3 regions of the Mesorhizobium robiniae genome follow, and region 3 is predicted to be linked to each of the others. Evidence: predicted binding sites of a transcription regulator. Region 3 holds the regulator's gene; each other region holds the start of a gene.

What was found. The regulator PhoB, encoded in region 3, activates phosphate uptake and scavenging genes when phosphate is short. The targets are predictions, from matches to a motif close to TGTCATNNANCTGTCAT.
Region 1: ABID19_RS23585 (PhoX family protein) is a predicted target of PhoB. The motif match lies at 1,759-1,775, and genes of this name have one in related genera.
Region 2: ppk2 (polyphosphate kinase 2) is a predicted target of PhoB. The motif match lies at 6,170-6,186, and genes of this name have one in related genera.

What each region holds. Positions count from the first base shown of each region.
Region 1 is NZ_JBEPMC010000009.1:72,584-80,212, reverse strand. It holds gene ABID19_RS23585 (PhoX family protein) at 1-1,703, opposite strand, end outside; gene ABID19_RS23580 (hypothetical protein) at 1,826-2,221, opposite strand; gene urtA (urea ABC transporter substrate-binding protein) at 2,552-3,832, shown strand; gene urtB (urea ABC transporter permease subunit UrtB) at 3,955-5,571, shown strand; gene urtC (urea ABC transporter permease subunit UrtC) at 5,568-6,800, shown strand; gene urtD (urea ABC transporter ATP-binding protein UrtD) at 6,805-7,551, shown strand; gene urtE (urea ABC transporter ATP-binding subunit UrtE) at 7,622-7,629, shown strand, end outside.
Region 2 is NZ_JBEPMC010000011.1:4,163-11,791, reverse strand. It holds gene ABID19_RS26040 (GntR family transcriptional regulator) at 1-5, shown strand, start outside; gene ABID19_RS26035 (DUF982 domain-containing protein) at 91-324, shown strand; gene ABID19_RS26030 (hypothetical protein) at 378-536, opposite strand; gene ABID19_RS26025 (glycosyl transferase family 90) at 741-1,718, shown strand; gene ABID19_RS26020 (DUF3313 domain-containing protein) at 1,747-2,712, opposite strand; gene ABID19_RS26015 (sensor histidine kinase) at 2,824-4,161, opposite strand; gene ABID19_RS26010 (response regulator transcription factor) at 4,161-4,832, opposite strand; gene ABID19_RS26005 (aldo/keto reductase) at 4,972-6,015, opposite strand; gene ppk2 (polyphosphate kinase 2) at 6,293-7,213, shown strand; gene ABID19_RS25995 (dihydrofolate reductase family protein) at 7,468-7,629, opposite strand, start outside.
Region 3 is NZ_JBEPMC010000007.1:297,425-305,053, forward strand. It holds gene pstA (phosphate ABC transporter permease PstA) at 1-682, shown strand, start outside; gene pstB (phosphate ABC transporter ATP-binding protein PstB) at 696-1,511, shown strand; gene phoU (phosphate signaling complex protein PhoU) at 1,549-2,253, shown strand; gene phoB (phosphate regulon transcriptional regulator PhoB) at 2,270-2,959, shown strand; gene ABID19_RS21070 (ROK family protein) at 3,158-4,405, opposite strand; gene xylF (D-xylose ABC transporter substrate-binding protein) at 4,674-5,714, shown strand; gene ABID19_RS21080 (sugar ABC transporter permease) at 5,876-7,207, shown strand; partial or broken gene ABID19_RS21085 (ATP-binding cassette domain-containing protein) at 7,220-7,629, shown strand, end outside.

The sequences.
Region 1 (7,629 bases), on a different contig from region 3:
AGCTTTGGCAGGCCGCGTGCCGGACCTTCGGTGTCTATGCCGTAGACGCCATCCGGCAGGTCGAAGTCGTTGGCGCCATCGGTTCCGACCCAGAGCCGCCCGGCCGGATCGAAGGTGATGTTGTCGGGGCAGACGAACCAGCCATCCTCCGACGTGTCCGCATGGAAGGTCGCGCCGACTGCCGCGTCCTTGGGATTGCCACAGAGCACGAACAGGTCCCATTCGTATTTTTCGGCGGTATGGTCGGCCTCGGCGCCACGGCCGCCGGGCGGGATCAACTCGACGATATGGCCCCAGAGGTTTTCGGGCCGCGTGTTGGCCGGATTGACCTTCGACTGGTCGCGTTTCTTGTTCTTGGTCATCACCGCATAGACGCGGCCGGTCACCGGGCTGGTCTCGATGTCCTCTGGCCGGTCCATCGGCGTGGCACCCAGTGCATCGGCAGCCAGCCGTGTCTTCAGCAGCACCTCGGCCTGATCGGCAAAGCCGTTTTCGGTGGTGAGCTTGCCCTGGCCGTGAACCAGCGGCAGCCAGGTCATGGTGCCGTCGGCATCGAAACGCGCCACCGACAGCACGCCGTCATCGAGAAGGTCCTTGCCGGAGGCCGGGTTCGCCGGATCGTAGGCCTTGTTCGAGACGAAGCGGTACATGTATTCGAAATAGTCGTCGTCGCCCATGTAGACGGCAACGCGGCCATCCTTGTTGACGACGACAGTGGAGGCTTCGTGCGACATGCGGCCGAGTGCAGTGCGCTTCACCGGCTTCGAAGTCGGATCATAGGGATCGATCTCGACCACCCAATCGAAACGGTTCGCCTCGTTCGGCTCCTTGTCGAGGTTGAACCGGTCATGGAAACGGGCGCGGCCATAGAAGTCGGAGCCGTCGAAAGCGTAGCGATCGAGGATGTCGGCAATGGGTGCCTTTTTCGGATCGCCACCGAAAATGTCGGAAACGCCTTCCTCGCAGGTGAGCACCGTGCCCCATGGGGTGACGCCTCCGCCGCAATTGTAGCTGGTGCCGAGAACCTTGGTGCCGGTTGCATCCGCCGAGGTTTTCATCAGCGCATGGCCGGCGGCGGGACCGGATACGGTCATTTCGGTGTTGGCCGTGATGCGGCGGTTGAGCGGGCTGTCCTCGACGGTCGCCCACTTGCCATCTTTCAGGACAATCTCGACGACCGAATGGCCCATCGCGGCCATGCCGAGGTCGACCTGTTCCCTGGTCATCGTCTTGCCGGCATCGTCCTCGGTCATGCCGGGAAACATCACATTGGGAGAGATGTACTCGTTGTTGACGCAGAGCAGGCCGTGGTCGGAATTGACCGAGCCTTTCGGCAGCGGCATGAAGGCGATGTAGTCGCAATTGTAGCCGAAGCGCTTCTCCTGCTCGTCGGCGGCGACCTTGTTGCCATCGAAATCCGGCAGGCCGGTTGCGAGCGCGTCGCCCCAGCGTGCCACGATCGTGGTCTCGTACCCTTCGGCGGCGGCATGGGTCTTGTCGTAGACGCGCTTCAGCTCGGGAAAGCCCAGCGTCGAGAGCGCAGCAGCGGCATGTGTTTCGCCGGCAAACAGTGAGCCGACGAAGCTGCCGCCGGCAATCAGCGCGCCGGATGCAAGGCCGCCTTTCAGCAGACCGCGGCGTGAGACGCGGTCGGCGATGACGTCGCGAATGACAGGGGAGGGTGATGACGGGGAGTTGGCCATGATGTCTGCCTCTCTGGGTGGATGGTGACGGCGCAGCGCTGCCTATGCTGCTTCGGCAACATCCGGATGACATGAGAGGAAAAATACTTCTTGGTAAGAGGTCGGCGGCCCTGAGCCGTCGCTCAACGTTTTGTGCAGGTTGAGGCGGTGAAGGCGCCGTCAGGTTGCTTCATGATGATGTCGAAGGACGGGCTGGTTTGACCGTCCAGAGTGGCTTGCGTGAGCGAGATCGAGTTGCCGCCGGTCGTGTAGCCGCCCAACGGGCCCAGCCAGGTGATCTCGCCATTTGCATTCATCTGATAATTGTAGCCCTGCCGGGCGGCTCCGAAGGTCACCGGGCCGCTATAGACATTTCCCTTGATGGTGATCTCGCCGAGACTGAGGAACATGCCCAGCAGATAGACTTCGCAGTGATAGGCCCCGTCGGGCAGTTTGCCGTCGGTGAAGTCGGCGCGTGCGCTGCCGGTGGCCGCAACCAGAAGCATGGTGATGAAAATACGAGAGATCCTGGAGGGCATGACGTCGCTCTTTTGAAGATCGAATTTGCCCTATTTTCCCGCAAAGCTGCAACGGGTCATCGCTCGTAATATAGGATTGCTCAAAATTTACGCACTAATTGGCACTTGGGCAAAAATTAGGCGGTGGTTTGCGGTTTTTTCTCAAGCGGAACACGGATGACAGCGCCCACATCTGGCCGCTAATATACTAACCAGCTGATAGACCTAGGAAATCTCAGCGCGTTCAATTTTGCTCCCGCGGTTGGCACAGCCGTTGCATGGTCTGTTGCGATGCGATCAACCAGCTTGGGAGTGTGGAATATGAGGGGCAGTTTCTCGACAATAACAAGAATGGTTTCGGCAGGCGTGGTCACGGCCGGCCTGCTGACGAGCGTCCCGGCCAAGGCGGCCGACGATACCATCAAGGTGGGCATTCTCCATTCGCTGTCGGGGACCATGGCGATTTCGGAGACGACGTTGAAGGACGCCATGCTGATGCTCATCGAAGAGCAGAATGCAAAGGGCGGTCTGCTCGGCAAGAAACTCGAAGCGGTCGTCGTCGACCCGGCTTCCAACTGGCCGCTGTTCGCCGAAAAGGCACGCGAGCTGATTTCCAAGGACAAGGTCGCGGCGGTGTTCGGCTGCTGGACTTCCGTGTCGCGCAAGTCGGTGCTGCCGGTGTTCAGCGAGCTCGACAACATCCTGTTCTACCCCGTCCAGTATGAGGGCGAGGAGAGCGAGCGCAACGTGTTCTACACCGGAGCGGCGCCGAACCAGCAGGCCATTCCCGCGGTCGACTATCTGATGAGCGAGGACGGCGGCTCGGTGAAACGCTGGGTGCTTGAAGGCACCGACTACGTCTATCCGCGCACCACCAACAAGATTCTCGAGGCCTATCTGAAGGCCAAGGGCGTCGCCGCCGAAGACATCATGGTCAACTACACGCCGTTCGGCTTCTCCGATTGGCAGACCGAGGTGTCGGCGATCAAGAAGTTCGGCTCGGCCGGCAAGAAAACCGCCGTCGTCTCGACCGTCAACGGCGATGCCAACGTGCCGTTCTACAAGGAGCTCGGTAATCAGGGCATCAAGGCCGAGGACATCCCGGTCATGGCCTTCTCGGTCGGCGAGGAAGAGCTTGCCGGTCTCGACACCGCGCCGCTGGTCGGCCATCTCGCTGCCTGGAATTACTTCCAGAGCATCGACACGCCCGAGAATGCGAAGTTCATCGCCGACTGGCACAAGTTCATCAAGAACGACAAGCGCACCACCAACGACCCGATGGAAGCCCACTATGTCGGCTTCAACATGTGGGTGAAGGCGGTCGAGAAGGCCGGCACCACAGATCCTGACAAGGTCATCGATGCCGTGATCGGCGTCTCAGTGCCGAACCTGACCGGCGGCTATTCGACCATGATGCCGAACCATCACATCACCAAGCCGGTGCTGATCGGCGAAATCCAGGCCGACGGCCAATTCGAGACCGTCTCGCAGACGCCCGGCCTGGTGATGGGTGACGAGTGGTCCGACTTCTTGCCCGATTCGAAGGACCTGATCTCCGATTGGCGTGCGCCATTGTCCTGTGGCAACTTCAATGTCGCCACCGGCAAGTGCGGCGGCAAGGGAACCAACTGATCCTCCCGGGTCTGACGGTCGTGGATTTCTCCACGACCTAGACCGCGATGCGTCCGGGCGAGCTCCTCTCCTCCAGCCCGCCCGGACGCCAAATTCAACCCTTCGAGAGTCGCCAGAAACCGATGATCTTCATCCGCGCGATTGGGCTGACGCTGCTGCTCCTCCTGGGGATGCTGTTGCCGTCGAACGCTGCCGAAGCGGATCTGCGCGCCATCATCGCCAAATTTGCCTCCGCCTCGAATTTTTCGGCGATCGAAGCCGTCGTGGACGAGCTCGCGGCCACCGGCGATACTGCCGTCGAACGCCCGCTTGGCGCGCTTGCGGAGGGCAATCTCTACGTCCGCAAGGCCGATTCCCTGGTTTTCATCGGCAAGGAAGGTGGCGGTAGCGTTGAGTTGCTCGATCCGCTGAGCGGTGAAAAATCCGGCGATGCGGCCAAGGGCGAGATCACCAAGATCAAGGTCAACAACACGCTGCGCCGCGCCGTCCGCGATGCTCTGGGCACACTGACGCTCGGCGCGAAGGACCCGGCTGCGCGCATCGCTGCCGCCGACACAATGTTCAAGACGCCCGATGCCACAAACATCGAGCCCCTCGATGCCGCGATCGCCAGCGAAACCGTGGCAAGCGTCAAAGCGTTGCTCGAACAGGCCCGCGCCGCATCCGTTCTGGTATCGGACAGGCCGGAGGCCGACAAACTGGCGGCCATCGCCCTGATCGGCGCGCGCGGCGACCGCAACGCGGTGTCCCTGCTCACCTCCGTCGAGGCCAATTCCGAGGGCACGGTCAAGGACGCGGCGACGGCGGCGATCGGTAACATAAATTCGACGCTGGCGCTGTGGGATGCTGGCCAGAACATCTGGTACGGCATTTCGCTGGGGTCGGTGCTGCTGCTCGCGGCGATCGGCCTCGCCATCACCTTCGGCGTCATGGGCGTCATCAACATGGCGCATGGCGAGATGGTCATGCTCGGCGCCTACACCACCTTTGTCGTGCAGGAAGTGATCCGCAATTCCTTTCCCGGCCTGTTCGACTGGTCGCTGGCCATCGCACTGCCGCTCGCCTTCCTCGTCGCGGCGCTCGTCGGCCTTGCCATCGAGCGCGGCGTCATCCGTTTCCTATACGGCCGCCCGCTGGAGACGCTTCTGGCGACATGGGGCGTCTCGCTGATCCTGCAGCAGGCGGTGCGCACCATCTTTGGACCGACGAACCAGGAGGTCGGCAATCCCTCCTGGATGTCCGGATCGTTCGATGTCGGCCAGCTTGCAATCACCTGGAACCGGCTCTGGATACTGGTATTCGCGCTCGGCGTGTTCGCGGTGCTGCTCTATGTGATGAAGCGCACGCCCTGGGGCCTGCAGATGCGCGCCGTCACCGCCAACCGCCGCATGGCCGCGTCGATGGGCATCAGGACGCCATGGGTCGACGCACTGACCTTCGCATTGGGCTCCGGCATCGCCGGCATCGCCGGCGTCGCGCTCAGCCAGATCGACAATGTCTCGCCCAATCTCGGCCGCGGCTACATCATCGACAGCTTCATGGTCGTCGTCTTCGGCGGCGTCGGCAATCTCTGGGGCACGCTGGTCGGCGCCTTCTCGCTCGGCATCGTCAACAAGTTCCTCGAACCTTATGCCGGGGCAGTCCTCGGCAAGATCGTCGTCCTGGTCCTCATCATCCTATTCATCCAGAAACGCCCGCGCGGCTTGTTCGCGCTGAAGGGCAGGTCGGTGGAAGCATGATCACGGGACGCTTCTTCGCCGCCGGCGCCGACCGCCGCATCGCCATCACCATCTTCATCCTGCTGGCGGTCGCCATCATCGTGCCGCTGCTCAATCTTGCGGTCTCGCCGACGAGTGCGTTCTACGTGCCGTCCTATATCGTCGCGCTCACCGGCAAATATCTGTGTTACGCGCTGCTAGCCTTGGCGCTCGATCTCGTCTGGGGCTATTGCGGCATCCTTTCGCTCGGCCACGGTGCCTTCTTCGCGCTCGGCGGTTATGCGATGGGCATGTATCTGATGCGCCAGATCGGCTCGCGCGGCGTCTACGGCAATCCTGTGCTGCCCGATTTCATGGTTTTCCTGAACTACAAGGAATTGCCATGGTTCTGGTACGGTTTCGACCATTTCTGGTTTGCCGCGATCATGGTGCTAGCGGTGCCCGGCCTGCTCGCCTTCGTGTTCGGCTGGTTCGCCTTCCGCAGCCGCGTCACCGGCGTTTATCTTTCGATCATCACCCAGGCGATGACCTATGCGCTGCTGCTGGCGTTTTTCCGCAACGACATGGGTTTCGGCGGCAACAACGGCCTGACCGATTTCAAGGATATTCTGGGCTTCAACGTGCAGGCCGATGCGACACGCTCGGCGTTGTTCGCGGCCAGCGCCGTCACGCTCGCGCTCGCCGTCTACGTCACCTGGGCCATCGTCGGTTCCAAATACGGCAAGCTGCTGATGGCGGTGCGTGACGCCGAGAGCCGCACGCGCTTTCTCGGCTGGCGGGCGGAGAACGTCAAACTGTTCGCCTTCACCGTTTCGGCCGTCATGGCCGGTATCGCCGGAGCGCTCTACGTGCCGCAGGTCGGCATCATCAATCCGGGCGAGTTTGAACCGTCGAATTCGATTGAGGTCGTGGTGTGGGCAGCCGTTGGCGGACGCGGTACCATCGTCGGGCCGATCATTGGTGCGCTTGTGGTCAATGCCGGAAAATCCTGGTTCACCGGCGTGCTGCCCGAGTTCTGGCTGTTTGCGCTGGGCGGGCTGTTTGTCGCCGTCACGCTGTTCCTGCCCAAGGGCATTATCGGCATGTGGGATTCCTGGCGTGGCAATGCCAAGGCGCTCCGCGCGGCCTCGATCGCCGAGGAAGCCGGCACCGATCCTGACGTCCCGGCGCCACCGAAGGTCGTTCGCGGTGCGGCGAGAGCGCCCGGCGATTGGTCCGCTTCCGGCCCTGAACCGCAGCCGGCGGAGTAGAGCGATGTCGAAGTCGAACACGATCCTCTATCTCGACGGCGTCTCGGTTTCCTTCGACGGCTTTCGCGCCATCAACAATTTGTCGCTGGTGCTCGACAAGGGCGAGATGCGCGCGATCATCGGTCCCAACGGCGCCGGCAAGACCACGATGATGGACATCGTCACCGGCAAGACGCGGCCCGACCAGGGCGAGGTTTACTTCGACGGTCAGGTCGACCTGACGAAACATGACGAGGCCGAGATCGCCATGATGGGCATCGGCAGGAAATTCCAGAAGCCGACCGTCTTCGAAAGCCACACGATCGAAGAGAATCTGATGCTGGCGCTGAAAGGCCCGCGCTCGATTTTCCCAGCGCTGTTCCATCGCCGCTCGGCGGCGGAAGTGCGGCAAATCGAAGAGATCCTCGGCGTCATCCGGCTCGGCGACAAGCGCGACGAAATCGCCGCCAATCTCAGCCATGGCCAGAAGCAATGGCTCGAGATCGGCATGCTCTTGGCACAGGATCCAAAACTACTGCTGGTCGATGAACCGGTCGCCGGCATGACCGACGCCGAGACCGAGGAAACTGCGCGGCTGCTCAAGGATATTGCGCGCGATCATTCGGTCATCGTCGTCGAGCACGACATGCATTTCGTGCGCGAGCTCGGCGTCAAGGTCACCTGCCTGCACGAAGGCTCGGTCCTTTCCGAAGGCTCGCTCGATTTCGTTTCGGCCGACGAGCGTGTCGTCGAAGTCTACCTGGGGAGATGAATATGGTCTGGCGCGTTCCGTTCCATCATTTCGACCTTTCGTTCTTCAGGCGTTGGAGAAGGCGCTGACCATGCTCGA
Region 2 (7,629 bases), on a different contig from region 3:
CCTGACTGCGGAGGCAATCACTTTCGCCCTCGCTTCGCGAGCGCCGATGGCGTAAGAGCGGCGATGGAAAACAATCGATTTGAAACACCCGTGACCGTCAAGTCGGGCGCGGCGGGAACTACTCAGCTCTTGCGGACCGTCCGGGAGGCTTCCGATTACCTCCTCAACAACTGGCCCGGCAAGCGCAGTCCAAAACATCGCGAAGCGCTACAGGCCTGCCATGATGCGCTGGCCGGCGACAAGCCGGCCATGATCGCAAGGCGCGCCTTCATAGCCGCCGCCCGCGAAGTGAATGTTTTCGTCAGCGACAAGGCTCCGGTCTGAAGACGCAGCGGGATTCCTAGCCAAATCCGATCCGCCTCGCGGGCCGGATGCGTTTACTCTGCGGTTTCCGTTTCGGTCTCGGAGGTGGTCTCGTCTTCGGGCTTCGAACGTTCCTTGGCTGCAACCTTGGCCGCCTGCTTTTCCGCCTTCTTCGCGGCCTTCTGCCGGTCGCGTTCCTTGCGTTCCTGGCCGTAATTGGGTGCTCGCGCCATATCTCTTCCTTTCGCAATCCTGAAGGCTGTTAGCCCTGCCTAGGAGCATTGGGCTGCAAATACAACACCGCAAAGGCCGATCGGCTCCATAGATAGCCGACAAGCCGACTGCGCACGGTTCTGGGCTTGCAAGATGGCTGGCACAATGGTGTAGGAGAGACTGGGGTACAGATACAAGCTCACCTGTTTTTTACCAAGTGACTGATGGCCACGCTTCGAAGAAACGCACAGAGGCTTTTCTACTATGCGCGCAATGCCATGCGCGATATTGCGCCGCAGGCGCTGTTCCGCCGCAGGCTCGCCGGGCTGCTCGACCGGGCCAGGCTTTCGGACGGATCGGTTCGCGCGCGTCTCAACTATTACAACAAATTAGAGGACGCCTTCGCGCCGAGTGCCGATGCCGTGCCGGTCAGCCGACTGCCGACAGACCGGAGCATGTATTATTACGACCTGAAGGAATTTGCCCGCTACTTCGATCCCGATTTGCGCATCGACCTCGAATTTGGCGACGTCATCGAAGTGCCTGCCATGCCGTCGATCGTCAAGGATCGGCCGATCGCCGGCGACAACAGGAACGGGGTCCTGTTCAAGCTCAACAAGTTCCGCCACTTCTACATGCCCGCCGACGATGTTGCCTTCGCGGACAAACTTCCGGTCGCCGTCTGGCGCGGCGAGCTCAACAATCCGATACGGACCTTGCTTCTGGAGGCCGCGCGCGATCTGCCCTTTTGCGATGTCGGCACACCGAGGCCGACGGCAGCGCCGGAATACCGCAAGCCTTATCTGAGCATCGATCAGCAGCGACGCTACCGCTACATCATTTCGCTCGAAGGCAACGATGTGGCGACCAACCTCAAATGGATCATGAGCTCGAATTCGCTGTGCCTGATGCCGCCGCCGACATACGAGACATGGTTCGCCGAAAGCGAACTCGTAGCTGACGTGCACTATGTGCCGCTCGCGCCGGATTTTTCGGATCTTGCCGAGCGGGTGCAGTATCTCGAACGTCATCCGACCGAAGCCGAACGCATCGTTGCCGCGGCTAACGCCTACTGCCGCAAGTTCGCCGACGAGCGGGCCGAGCAGGCGATCTGCTTGCTCGTGCTCTACAAATATTTCGTGCTCAGCGGCCAGATCAAGCCTGATCCAGAGGTCTGGCGATTTATCTCAGGCTCGGCCTAGTTCTACGCGCGCACTTGCGAAAGGCTCTTCAATTCGCCGCAAGCGGTTTGGGCGTCTTGTCGGTCCATTCCGGCGGCGCACCGTATTTGGCCGCCACAGCCCCCATCAATCCCGGCATTCGACCGAATGTATCGCACGCCGCGTATTTCGGTTTTCCGCCAAACCAGGATCGGATTCGCTGTTTCGAAGGCATGGAGAGGTCGAGTAGTTTCGGCTCCTTGCCGGTGATGAGCATTTTCGAGAAGTCACTCCCGAACTTCGAAGCGAGGCTATAGGCATCGCCGACCTCCGAAAAGCGGGGGTTGTCCTGGATCGAGTTTGCCCCGCGAGCCCAGACCATTGCCGCGCGCTGGACGCCGCCGCTATCGACGGCCTCGGCCTCGACGGCAAGTCCTCCGAGGCCGAAGGGCAGGCGCGGCACGCTGACGGGCACACTGGAGGGCAAGACAAAACTGCTGCCTACGGTGACGACGGTCGAGACCCCCGCCATCGCCTTGTTTGTCGGAACAATATCGGTGACGACGGATCGGATCGTCACATCAGCCGGCTGGCCGGCCGAGACCATTTGATACTTGTCGCTGAGCGCGACGCACAGCGCCCGGTCCAGGGCGTTCGACACCAATGAGCGGTCGGCTGCCGATTTCACCCGGGATGCGGCGCTGAAAACGAAAGTCGTCGGAACGATCCTCGCCGTCTTTGCAACCGCCAGAGCTTGTCCATCCACAAAGATACGCTTCTTGGACAACTTTCCCTTGGGCGCGCCAAGATTGCTGTAGGAGGTGAGCGTGCCGCCTTCTGTCAGAGGCACGGAGGCACATCCGGCTACCGTCAGAATCAGCAGAAATGCCAGACACAAGGATTTCAGTGGAGACGTTGGTGGGGATCCGACAAGTTGGAAGAGGGATCCAATGGATAGTGATGGATTGCTGCGCACGCTTTTCTCCGTCGCGGATGTTCTGGAAGCGACCGTGCGGGGGTAGGATTGCCGCAACATTACAGATCATTTCGAGCAGCGACGGGTACTGCCGATGCGTACTGCCCGCTGGCAGATCGAGGGCTCGTCACTGAGCGAGCGAGGCGCAGACCTACGATTGCTGCGGAGCTATCAGAGCCGGATCGCCACCTGCGTGCCGGTCGTGCTGCTTGTCATGCTGACCTGGCCCCGATGGTTGGCGACGATCTGCTTCACCAGGCTCAAACCGAGACCTGCGCCGGCGCTTCGTGGGGTGACGCGGTAAAAAGGCTCAAACACCAGTTCCCGATGCTCTGCCGGTATGCCTGGTCCTTCATCGGCCACATTGATCTCTCCGTCGGCCGAGACAGAGATCGTGATCGTTCCGCTATTGCCGCCGTGGTCGATCGCATTGCGAACCAGATTGCTGATCGCTCTCGGCAAAGCGGAAGGGCTGCCGCGCCGTTCCAGGTTCTCCACATCGCTTTCAAAAGAAATCTGGTAGCCAGCAGCGATAGCCAGCGGCGCGAGATCGGCAACGGCGGTTCGTGCGATTTCGACGAGATCGACCGTTCCATCGAGATCGGTCGTCTGATCGTTGCGCTCAAAATCGAGGAGCTGTTCAGCCATCTCAGCCAAACGCGCGACGTCAGCCAACAATCGCAGACGATCCTGACCCTCGGGCATCCCGTCGATCCGTATCTGCATGATGGCGATAGGTGTTCTGAGCTCATGCGCTGCATCGATCAGGAAGCGCTGGCGTTTTCGGAACTCATTTTCGAGCCGGTCGAGTGTTCCGTTGAACGCAGTCACCAATGGGGCAACTTCCCCAGGGATTCCGTCCACTGGAAGGCGTACTCCGTACCGGCGTGGTTCGATTTCCGATGCTTTGCGAGCGACATCGCTCACACCGGCTAAACCCCGCCCGACGATACGGGGGACGGCAAGGAAGATCGCAGGCAAGGCAATTGCGATCAAAGAGATATAGATCGGATAACTGTCGGCCAGAAGGGCGAGAACGGGCCAGCCCTTGTCATTGAAGCCGCCAAATAGAATCCGGACCTCACCCACCACGGTCTCGACATTATCGATCGAGGCGATCTCATTGGTACCGACAGATCCCCTGATATCTGCGTCCTGGAACAGGTACGCCAGATGGGCGAGCTCGGCATAGGGAGCTGGTACGGCGCCGTAGGATACCGAAGCACCGTCTAACGTGGCCGCGACATACCACAGTTCGCTGTTCTGCTGCCTAAGCGAGATCAGCTCCGGCGTATCGCGTATTTCAAACGCTCCTTGCGGGTCGCGTGCAACCGCTCCGGCCATCAGGGAGGTGATTTTGCGCTCCATGGCAACATTCGGCGACATGACGGTAGTGGCCCATATGCAAAGCCCGACGATCACTGCGGCAACCACGGCGACAATGACGAGACTGAGCTGCCAGCTCAGCTTCCACCAAAGTGATGGATTCAGCCTGTTGCCTACGCGCATCATTCTTCCTTCAGGAGATATCCGACGCCGCGGATGTTGTGGACCGCGACGCCGGCGCCGGCATCCAGCAGTCGCTTGCGCAGTCTGGAAATATGCGCATCGAGCGCGTTCGACTGGATCTCTTCTTCGTAATTGTAGACTGCCGCCTCAAGCGTCGACCGCAGGACAGTTTTTTCCTTCCGCTTGGCCAGCGCGGCCAGAACGAGAAGTTCGCGTCTAGGCAGATCGAGCGGGATAGCGTCGACGGTCACGCTCAAATGCAAGGGATCGATCACCATTCGACCCACAGCGATATGAAGTTCCGCCAGACTTGCCGGTCGCCGCAGAACGGCCCGCAAACGAGCCATCAGCTCTTCGACGAGAAACGGCTTGCCCAGATAATCGTCGGCGCCGACGTCGAGACCTTCGACACGTTCCAATGGCTCGTTGCGCGCCGTCAGCACGATGATCGGCGTATCGGTTCCTGTCCGCCGCAACGCCGGGATAAAGGTTAATCCCTCGCCGTCGGGCAAACGCCGGTCCAGGAGGATCGCATCGTAATCGTTCTGGCGCGTCAACTCGATTGCGTCGGCGAGATGCATCGTATGGTCGGTGACGATGCCATGCTTTTTCAGTGCCACCGACAGCGCGTCCGCCAGTTCCCTCTCGTCCTCTATCAGTAGGATTCTCATCACCCTCACCGCTTTATCCGCACCCGGTGTTTTCACCACCAAGATTGCAGCAGCATTGCGGAGCTTGAAGGGCAGTCAGCTAATGCTGCTGCAGATGCAGAAAACCTGGACTAGGGCGTGTCGAGATCGTTCCGATCCTTCAGATGGCATCCCGGTCGAGAACCAGATCGGCCGGACCGAACCGGTCTTTTGCGGTGAACTGCTGATGCCAGTAGGGGTAGAGAACGGGCGGGCGGCTGACCGCATCGAGCCGTTTGCGGTCGTCGTCGGTAAGCGCCAGGCTTGCAGCGGCGATATTGTCCTTGAACTGGGCTTTGGTCCGGCCGCCGATGACCAGCGAGCTGACCGCGGGCCGGCCGAGCAGCCACGCAAGCGCCACCTGCGCGGCCGACACGCCATGGTTCTTGCCGACATAGGCAAGCACGTCGACGATCCGCCACAGCCGGTCCTCGTCGCGGATCGGCGGTTCCTTCCAGCCGCTGAGCTGGCGGGAGGTGGCCTGGTCGCGATGGTATTTGCCCGACAGCAATCCACCGGCGAGCGGGCTCCACACCAGCACGCCGAGCCCCTGGTCGACCGAGATCGGCAGCAGTTCATATTCGGCTTCGCGCGCTTCCAGCGTGTAGTGGATCTGCTGGGTGACGAAGCGCGGCTGGTGCTGACGATCGCTGATCCCCAGCGCCTTCATCACTTGCCAGCCGGAATAGTTGGAACAGCCGACATAGCGGATCTTGCCCTGAGTAACGAGCGTGTCGAGCGCGGCGATGGTTTCCTCGAGCGGCGTCGTGCCGTCCCATTCGTGCAGGAAATAGATGTCGATGACATCGGTCCTGAGGCGCTTCAGGCTTTTTTCGCACTCGCGGATCAGATGGTAGCGCGACAGTCCTTCGTCGTTAGGACCGTTGCCGATCCGCATGCGCGCCTTGGAGGCGATCAGCACATCGCCCTTGCGTTTGCCGCCGAGCGCTTCGCCGATGATCTCTTCCGAAAGCCCATTCGAGTAGACATTGGCGGTGTCGATGAGATTGATGCCCGAATCGATGCAGAGGTCGATCATCCGGCGCGCCTCGTCGAGATCGGTCTTGCCGACCGCCGAAAATGCGCCGGCGCCGCCAAAGGTCATGGTGCCCATGGTCAGCGTCGAAATCTTCAGCCCGGAATGGCCGAGAGTGCGGTATTCCATGTCAGATCCTCGCAATTGCGTTGAGAAGGGCTGGCTCGAAGATAGCCCGAAATGAGCTGGTATTTGTAGGACAACTTGCAAGGCTTGTCGCCCATGCCGTGGGGGGCGGGTCGATCACATCTCACGGATTTGGCCGGCCGGCGCACAGGCCGACTGCAATAAAACCGTCATTGCGGGTCTATATCAAGTCGGCTCAGGGTTCCGTCTCCGGCTCGGTTGACCGGGAGGCAGGCGCCCGGCCAGAAGCCGACATGGGCTCGCACGCGGAGCAGCGCAAATGACCGAAGCTAAACAGAATTCTCCTGCCAGGGATTGGCTGGAGGCGGAGCTAGCCGACACGCTCGACGAAGACTACGAGCTGGAAATGTCGGAACCGGCGCTGTCGCTGGAAATCGCCAAGATCTACAAGAAAGCGCATCCGCCCTCGATGGATCGCCAGCAGTATTTTCGCGACCTGATCACGCTGCAGTCCGAATTGATCAAGCTGCAGTCCTGGGTAGCTTACCACAAGAAGAAGCTGGTGGTGGTTTTCGAGGGCCGCGACTCGGCCGGCAAGGGCGGCGTCATCAAGCGCATCACCCAGCGGCTCAATCCGCGCATCTGCCGCGTCGTCGCCTTGCCGGCGCCGACCGAACGCGAGAAGTCGCAATGGTATTTCCAGCGCTACGTCCCGCATCTGCCGGCAGGCGGCGAGATCGTGCTGTTCGACCGCTCCTGGTACAACCGCTCCGGGGTCGAGCGGGTGATGGGATTTGCCGAGCCGGATCAGGTCGAGGAGTTCTTCCGCGACGTGCCGGAGTTCGAGCGCATGCTTGTCCGTTCCGGCATCACACTGGTCAAATATTGGTTCTCCATCACCGACGAGGAGCAGCAGATGCGCTTCCAGATGCGCATCCATGATCCGATGAAGCAGTGGAAGCTGTCGCCGATGGACCTGCAGTCGCGCGTGCGCTGGGAGCAGTACACCAAGGCCAAGGAGGAGACTTTCGCCCGCACCAACATTCCCGAAGCGCCTTGGTTCATCGTCGAGGGCAACGATAAAAAGCGTGCACGGTTGAACTGCATCGACCATCTCCTTAAGCAGATGCCTTATGAGGAGGTGCCGCACGAAGAGATCATACTGCCGGAGCGCGTGTTCAATCCCGAATACGAGCGCCAGGTGCTGCCGCGCGAGCTGTATGTGCCGGAGAAGTATTGAGGCAGGGATCCCTTCTCCCCGTCACTATACGGGGAGAAGGTGCCGGCAGGCGGATGAGGGGCGGCGCCAACCTCAACAAATGAACCCGCCAAAATCACTGCGTGGATCAAACTTATTCTGATATCATATTGCCCGCGGTTGCATTGTCCGGCAGCGTAACCTTCGATCGCTTGCGCCGCCCCTCATTGCCCTGCCGGGCATTTCTCCCCGTATAGTGACGGGGAGAAAGGGACCTGCACCAAGGGTTTCGCCTCCTAAGCGCGCTCAATAATGAAATGCGTGGCATTCGGCGTCGCGACCTGCTCGCTGCAGCGGTAGCCGAGCTTGAGCATGTCGATGCCGGCAAACAGGTTCTCGCCGGAGCCGAGCAGCATCGGCGAGATCGCCAGATGCATGTCGTCGATGAGCTTTTCCCT
Region 3 (7,629 bases):
ACTGGCCGGTGTCTGGGGCGCGGTCGTCGGATCGTTCCTGACCATGATCGTGACGCTCGCCATCGCCTTCCCGATCGGCGTTTCGGCGGCGATCTATCTTGAGGAATTTGCACCCAAGAACCGGCTGACGACGATCATCGAAGTGAATATCAACAATCTGGCGGCGGTGCCCTCGATCGTCTTCGGCCTGCTTGGACTGGCCGTATTCCTGAATTTCTTCGGCCTGCCGCGCTCGGCCCCGGTGGTCGGCGGCATGGTGCTGGCGCTGATGACGCTGCCGATCATCATTATCGCCTCACGCGCTTCACTGCGCGCCGTGCCACCGTCGATCCGCGAGGCCGCGCTTGGCATCGGAGCGTCCAAGGTACAGACCGTATTCCATCACGTCCTGCCGCTGGCGATGCCGGGTATCATGACCGGCACCATCCTTGGAATGGCGCATGCGCTGGGCGAAACCGCGCCGTTGCTGATGATCGGCATGGTCGCCTTCATCGTCGACATTCCCGGCGGGTTCACCGATCCCGCGACGATCCTGCCGGTGCAGATATTCATGTGGGCCGATTTCCCGGAAGCTGGATTCCAGCAGAAGACTTCGGCGGCGATTTTGATTTTGCTGGTGTTTTTGGTCATCATGAATGCCATCGCGGTGATACTGCGCAGGCGCTTCGAGCGGCGCTGGTAAGGAGTTAGAGGATATGAACATCATGACGGAAGCCAGCGTCGAACAGAAACTGAGTAGCGGAACCAACGAACCTTCGATCAAGATGAAGGGCGAAAAGGTCTCTGTTCACTACGGCGAGAAGCGCGCTCTGTTCGACGTGGATCTCGATGTCCGCGAGAACCAGGTGACGGCGTTGATCGGCCCATCGGGTTGCGGCAAGTCGACCTTTCTGCGTTGCCTGAACCGAATGAACGACACGATCGACATCGCGCGGGTGAGCGGCAAGATCACGCTCGACAACGAGGATGTCTACGACCCGAAAATCGATGTCGTCGAGCTGCGAGCTCGCGTCGGCATGGTGTTCCAGAAGCCGAACCCGTTTCCGAAGTCGATCTACGAAAACGTCGCCTACGGTCCGCGCATTCACGGTCTGGCCAGGAGCAAGGCGGAGTTGGACGGCATCGTCGAATCGAGCCTGAAGAAGGCCGGCCTGTTCAACGAGGTCAAGGATCGCTTGCTCGAGTCGGGCACCGGCCTTTCCGGCGGACAGCAGCAGCGCCTGTGCATCGCGCGCGCCATCGCGGTGTCGCCGGAAGTGATCCTGATGGACGAGCCCTGCTCAGCGCTCGATCCGATCGCCACCGCCCGCGTCGAGGAGCTGATCGACGAGCTGCGTCAGAACTACACGATCGTCATCGTTACCCATTCGATGCAGCAGGCAGCGCGCGTGTCGCAGCGAACGGCGATGTTCCATCTCGGCTATCTGGTCGAGGAGGGCGCGACCGACAAGATGTTCACCAACCCCGACGACAAGCGCACCCAGGACTACATCACCGGCCGGTTCGGCTGAGCGGTCCGGCGGCGAATTCGAACACGAGGACAGCATCATGGGTGAACATACCGTCGCCTCCTTCGACGAGGAATTGGAACACATCGACAGGCTGATCCGTGACATGGACGAGCTTGCCGCCGCGATGGTAGCTGCGTCGATCCGCGCATTGCTCGCGTCAGACAATGCGATGGCGCAGCGCGTCGTTTCGGACGATGCCATCATGGATGCCCGGCAGCGCGAACTCGACGACAGCGCGATCACACTGATCGCCAAGCGGCAGCCGATGGCACAAGACCTGCGCGCCGTGGTTGGCGCAATCCGCATGGCCGGCGATCTGGAGCGCATCGGCGACCTGGCCAAGAACATAGCCAAGCGGGTCAGCGCAGTCGGACAGAGCGCCACGCCGCGTAATCTCTCGCACGGTATCGACGCAATGGCGGATCTCGTTCTCGAACAGCTCCGCGGCGTGGTCGAGCACTACGTGTCGCGAAACGCCAACGCGTTGAAGGAACTGCGCGCAGCCGACGAGAAGGTCGATGTCAAATACACGGCGGTTTTTCGCGAGCTCCTGACCTACATGATGGAGGATCCTCGCAACATCACCGCCTGCACGCATCTTCTGTTCTGCGCCAAGAATCTCGAGCGTATTGGCGATCATGTAACCAACATCGCCGAAAACGCCTACTATGTCGTGACCGGGCAGCAGTTGCCGGCGGATCGCCCGAAGCTCGACGAAACGACGACGGCGCCGGCGACATGACGGGGGTGACCGATCGATGATCGCGCCGCGCATCATGGTGGTGGAGGATGAAGAGCCGCTGGGCGTCCTCCTCCGCTACAATCTGGAATCCGAAGGCTATCAGGTCGAGGTGGTGACACGCGGCGACGAGGCCGAAATCCGGCTGCAGGAAAACGTACCCGATCTTCTGGTGCTCGACTGGATGGTGCCGGCGGTTTCCGGCATCGAGCTTTGCCGGCGTCTTCGGGTGCGTCCCGAAACCGAGCGGTTGCCGATCATCATGCTGACCGCGCGCGGCGAGGAGAGCGACCGGGTGCGCGGGCTCTCGACCGGGGCCGACGACTATCTGGTCAAGCCGTTCTCGACACCGGAATTCATGGCCCGGGTCAAGGCGCTGCTGCGCCGCGCCAAGCCGGAAGTGCTGTCCAGCGTGCTGAAGGTCGGCGACATCATGCTCGATCGCGAATCGCACAGGGTCTACCGCAAGAAGAGCGAGATCCGGCTCGGGCCGACCGAATTCCGGCTGCTCGAATTCATGATGCGGCACCCCGGTCGGGTCTTCTCGCGCAGCCAATTGCTCGACAATGTTTGGGGCGAGACGATCTACATCGACGAGCGCACGGTGGACGTCCATGTCGGGCGGTTGCGCAAGGCGGTCAACAATGGTCGCATGCCCGATGTCATCCGCACCATCCGCGGCGCGGGCTATGCGATCAGGGAAGACTAGGCTGATACTCCAGGTGATGCCGGCCCGCGAATGGCGATTTCCTGCGCTTCCGGCACGTACTTAAACGTTACGCTCCGTTCTGGTTCTCGGAAGCCACCGGTTTGGTTGTTTCGCGCCCGTCTTCGACTCCGGCGCGGCCTGACCTGAAACTCGACACATCCCAAGCCGCAATCCGCCTTTTTTCCTTGCCTTTCGAACTCAGGCTACGTCCTTCCTGATCGTGCCGGACTTTCCTTGCGCGCCCGGCGCGAAAATCTCCTGGTCGACGAAATTCAGCGCCTGCATGGCGCAGCCTTCGCGGATCAGCGGCAATTCGTTCGGCTCGGTGTCGAAGGAAATGGAACCCGAATGCTGGCCGCCGGCGGTCTGGGCGATGGCCTCGCGCAGGGCCGGCTCGATCAGGTCGAAGGCGGCAGCACTGACGCCGACCATGGCGACCGGCGCCGGATCGATCAGCGCAAACAGGCTGCCTAGCCCGAAGCCGAGCGCTTCGCCGGCCTTACGGTAGGCTTCGCGCTCCGGTCCGTCCGTCTCGCGCGCCCGGGCCGCCAGTGCCCGCATGTCGGCATCGCTGACATCGGCGACCGGTTCGGCATTCTCGCTCAGTTGCCTTGCATTGCGCCAGATGGCGTAGTTACCGGCATAGGCTTCGACGCAGCCGCGCCGTCCGCACCGGCAAAGCGCGCCGCCCGGCCGATGGATCATGTGCCCGAATTCGCCGCCTGAAGAATGGGTGCCGGTGAACAGTTCGCCCTTCAGCACCAGCCCCATACCGATGCCGTGTGAGAGCAGGATGGCGATGAAATCGTTGCGGTAGCGATCCGGGTCGCGCCAGCGCAGCGCCACGGCCATCATGTTGCAGTCGTTCTCCATGATGGCCGGGATGCCGAATTCGCGTTCAAGAATGTCGGCGAAAGCGATGTTCGTTTGCGGCGTGATCGGCGACCACAACATGGCGCGCGCATGCGAATCGGTAATGCCCTGGATCGCCAGTGCGATGCGGGCGACGCTTTGGACGTCGAGGTCGGGATCTTCGAGCCGTCGCCGGACGATGGCGACACATTCGCCGATCAGCTCGTCGCGCGACATGGTCAGCGTGTCCAGCCGGCGCTGTTCCTCGGCGACCACTTGTCCGGCATAATCGATGACGGCGACCGACAGGAAATTCAGCGACAACACGACGGCCAACACCGCTGCCGCTTCCGGATTGAGGCCGAGGCCGACCTGCGGCCGGCCGCGTTTCAGCGAAACGGCCTCGCTCGCTCTGCTCTCGGTCAGGATGCTTTCCTGGATCAGGTCTGAACAGATCGCCGATATGGTCGAATGGCTGAGGCCGGTGGTTGCCGCGATCTCGGTCCGCGATGGTTGGCCGGCCCGGCGTACGGCCGAAATCACCATCGCCCGGTTGCGGCGGCGCAAATCGTCATGACGGATTCCAACCGACATTCTGCTGCTTCCTCCCTGTCACCGCGGCGACTCATAAATCGGAAGCCGTCGATAATGTCGGACAAATAGTGGCAGAAGCAGAAGCCGCTGTCACGGTTTATTCCGAGGCTCGAAAAAAAGCCGGAAAGCCATCAAAATCCATCAGAATTGATGTTGACAGCGCTTCGGCGTTGGATCAGTGTTTTTTCGAGGCTCGAAAAAATAGGAGCCTTTATGCCGGCCCTCGGGTCAGTCTGGTCGCGCCGCACGCGGTGCAGGGAGGAATATCATGAAAAGATTCACAGCCGCCATTCTGGCGGGGGTCGCCATGTCGCTGACGCTCGCATCGGTCGCACAGGCCAAGGACAAGGTCATTGGCGTTTCGTGGTCGAATTTCCAGGAAGAGCGTTGGAAGACCGACGAAGCCGCCATGAAGGCGGCGATCGAGGCCGCCGGCGACAAGTATATTTCCGCCGATGCGCAGTCCAATCCCGGCAAGCAGCTGACCGATGTCGAAAGCCTGATCTCGCAGGGCGCCAATGCGCTGATCATCCTGGCGCAGGATGCCTCGGCCATCGGGCCGGCGGTGCAGAAGGCGCTGGACGAAGGCATTCCGGTCGTCGGCTATGACCGGCTGATCGAGAACAAGGACGTGTTCTACCTGACTTTCGACAACCAGGAAGTCGGCCGCATGCAGGCCCGCGAAGTGTTCAAGGTGAAACCGGAGGGCAACTACGTCTTCATCAAGGGCTCCGGCGCTGATCCGAATGCCGATTTCCTGTTCGCCGGCTCCATGGAAGTGCTCAAGGATGCCATCGACAGCGGCAAGATCAAAAATGTCGGCGAGGCCTACACGGACGGCTGGCTTCCCGCCAATGCCCAGAAGAACATGGAACAGTTTCTGACCGCCAACGACAACAAGGTCGACGCGGTGGTTGCCGCCAATGACGGCACCGCCGGCGGCGTCGTCGCGGCACTGACGGCCCAAGGCCTGGCCGGATCCGTCCCGGTATCGGGTCAGGACGGCGATCATGCGGCGCTGAACCGCATCGCGCTCGGCACACAGACCGTATCGGTGTGGAAGGACGCGCGCGAGCTCGGCAAGAACGCTGCCGAGATCGCCTCGCAGTTGGCAGACGGCAAGCAGATGACCGACATTGCGGGCGTCAAGGACTTCACCACGCCGGGCGGCAATGCCGTCAAGTCGCTGTTCCTGACACCAATTGCCATCACCAAGGACAATCTCAACGTCGTCATCGACGCCGGCTGGATCAAGAAGGACGAAGTCTGTGCGGGCGTCGCCGCGGGCAGCGTTGCGGCCTGCAACTGATCTGGACAACTTCGCAAGGAAACGAACGCCGCGGCTGTCAGGCCGCGGCGTTTTTCGAGAGGCTTTCCGCTTCAAATGACTTCCGCTTTAAATGACCGTGGAAAGCAAATAGCATCCTGTTCCGGCATCCGCGCCAGACGGCAACCCGGTCGGAGGACATCATGACCGACACGGCATCCAACTCACCGGTGGCCAACACGGCCGAAGACCGGGCGCGTGAATCCGAGCTCAGCGCAGTCGGGCGGTTCCTCAAGGCAACCGAACTCGATATACGCATGCTCGGCATGGTCGGCGCGCTGCTGGTCATCTGGGTTGGAATTCACATCCTATCGGGCGGACTTTTCCTCACGCCGCGCAACCTCTGGAACTTATCGGTGCAGACCTCGTCGGTCGCGATCATGGCGACCGGCATGGTTCTTGTCATCGTGATGCGCAACATCGATCTCTCGGTCGGCTCCGTCGAAGGCGTGATCGGCATGGTGATGGGCGTCGCCCAGGCCGAATTCCTCATCCGCGTCTTGGGATTTCAGGTTGGAAATCCCTGGATATGGATCATCGCACTGGCTGCCGGCGTGGTGCTCGGCCTTATGATCGGCGCGCTCCAGGGCTTCATCATCGCCTATCTCGAGGTTCCGGCTTTCATTGTGACGCTGGGCGGCTTGCTGATCTGGCGCGGCATGGCGTGGCTGATGACCAGCGGGCGCACCGTCGCGCCGCTCGACGCCACCTTCCAGCTCATGGGGGGCGGGCCGCGTGGCTCGATCGGCGCAACCGCAAGCTGGATCGTCGGCATTCTGGCCTGTATGGCCGTCGCCTTCATGCTGCTCAACGGCCGGTCGCAACGCAAGCGGTTCAAATTTCCGCTGCGCCCCGTCTGGGCGGAGAGCTTGCTTGGTGTTGTCGCCTGCGCCGCCATCCTCGGCGCCGTCTGGATCGCCAATTCCTATCCCTGGCCGGTCGGCATCGTTCGCCAATACGCCCAGCGGAGCGGCATCACCGTCCCCGAAGGCGGACTGTTCATCGCCCATGGCATCGCCATACCGGTGCTGATCGCGGTCGCAGTCGGCATCGTCATGACATTCATTACCAAGCGTACGCGTTTTGGCCGCTATGTCTTTGCCATCGGCGGCAATCCGGAAGCGGCGGAGCTCGCCGGCATCAACACGCGCTGGGTGACGATGAAGGTGTTCATGATCATGGGCGTGCTGGCCGCAATCAGCGCGGCGATTGCATCGGCCCGCCTCAATGCGTCGACCAATGCGCTGGGTACGCTGGACGAGTTGCTGGTCATCGCCGCAGCCGTCATCGGCGGTACATCGCTGGCCGGCGGCTCCGGCACAGTGCTCGGCGCCATGCTGGGCGCGCTTCTGATGCAGTCGCTGCAGTCCGGCATGGTGCTGCTCGGCATCGATTCACCGCTTCAGAGCGTCGTCGTCGGTGCCGTCCTGGTGATCGCGGTCTGGCTCGACACCGTCTACCGCAAGCGCGTTTAAGGAAAGGCGATTATGGCTGACACGACTGCTCCCACGCCACTGATCGATATGCGCAACATTTCGATTGCCTTCGGCGGCATTCGCGCCGTCGACGATGCGTCGATCGACCTCTTCCCGGGCGAGGTGGTGGCACTGCTCGGCCACAACGGCGCCGGCAAGTCGACGCTGATCAAGATCCTGTCCGGCGCCTATAAGCGCGATTCGGGCCAGATCTTCGTCAATGGTGAGGAGGCTTCGATCTCCAACCCGCGCGACGCCAAGAAATACGGCATCGAGACGATTTATCAGACGCTGGCGCTCGCCGACAATGTCGACGCCGCCGCCAACCTTTTCCTCGGCCGCGAACTGATGACCGGCTGGGGCACGCTCGACGATGGTGCCATGGAGGCCGAGGCGCGCAAGGTGATGGGCAGGCTCAATCC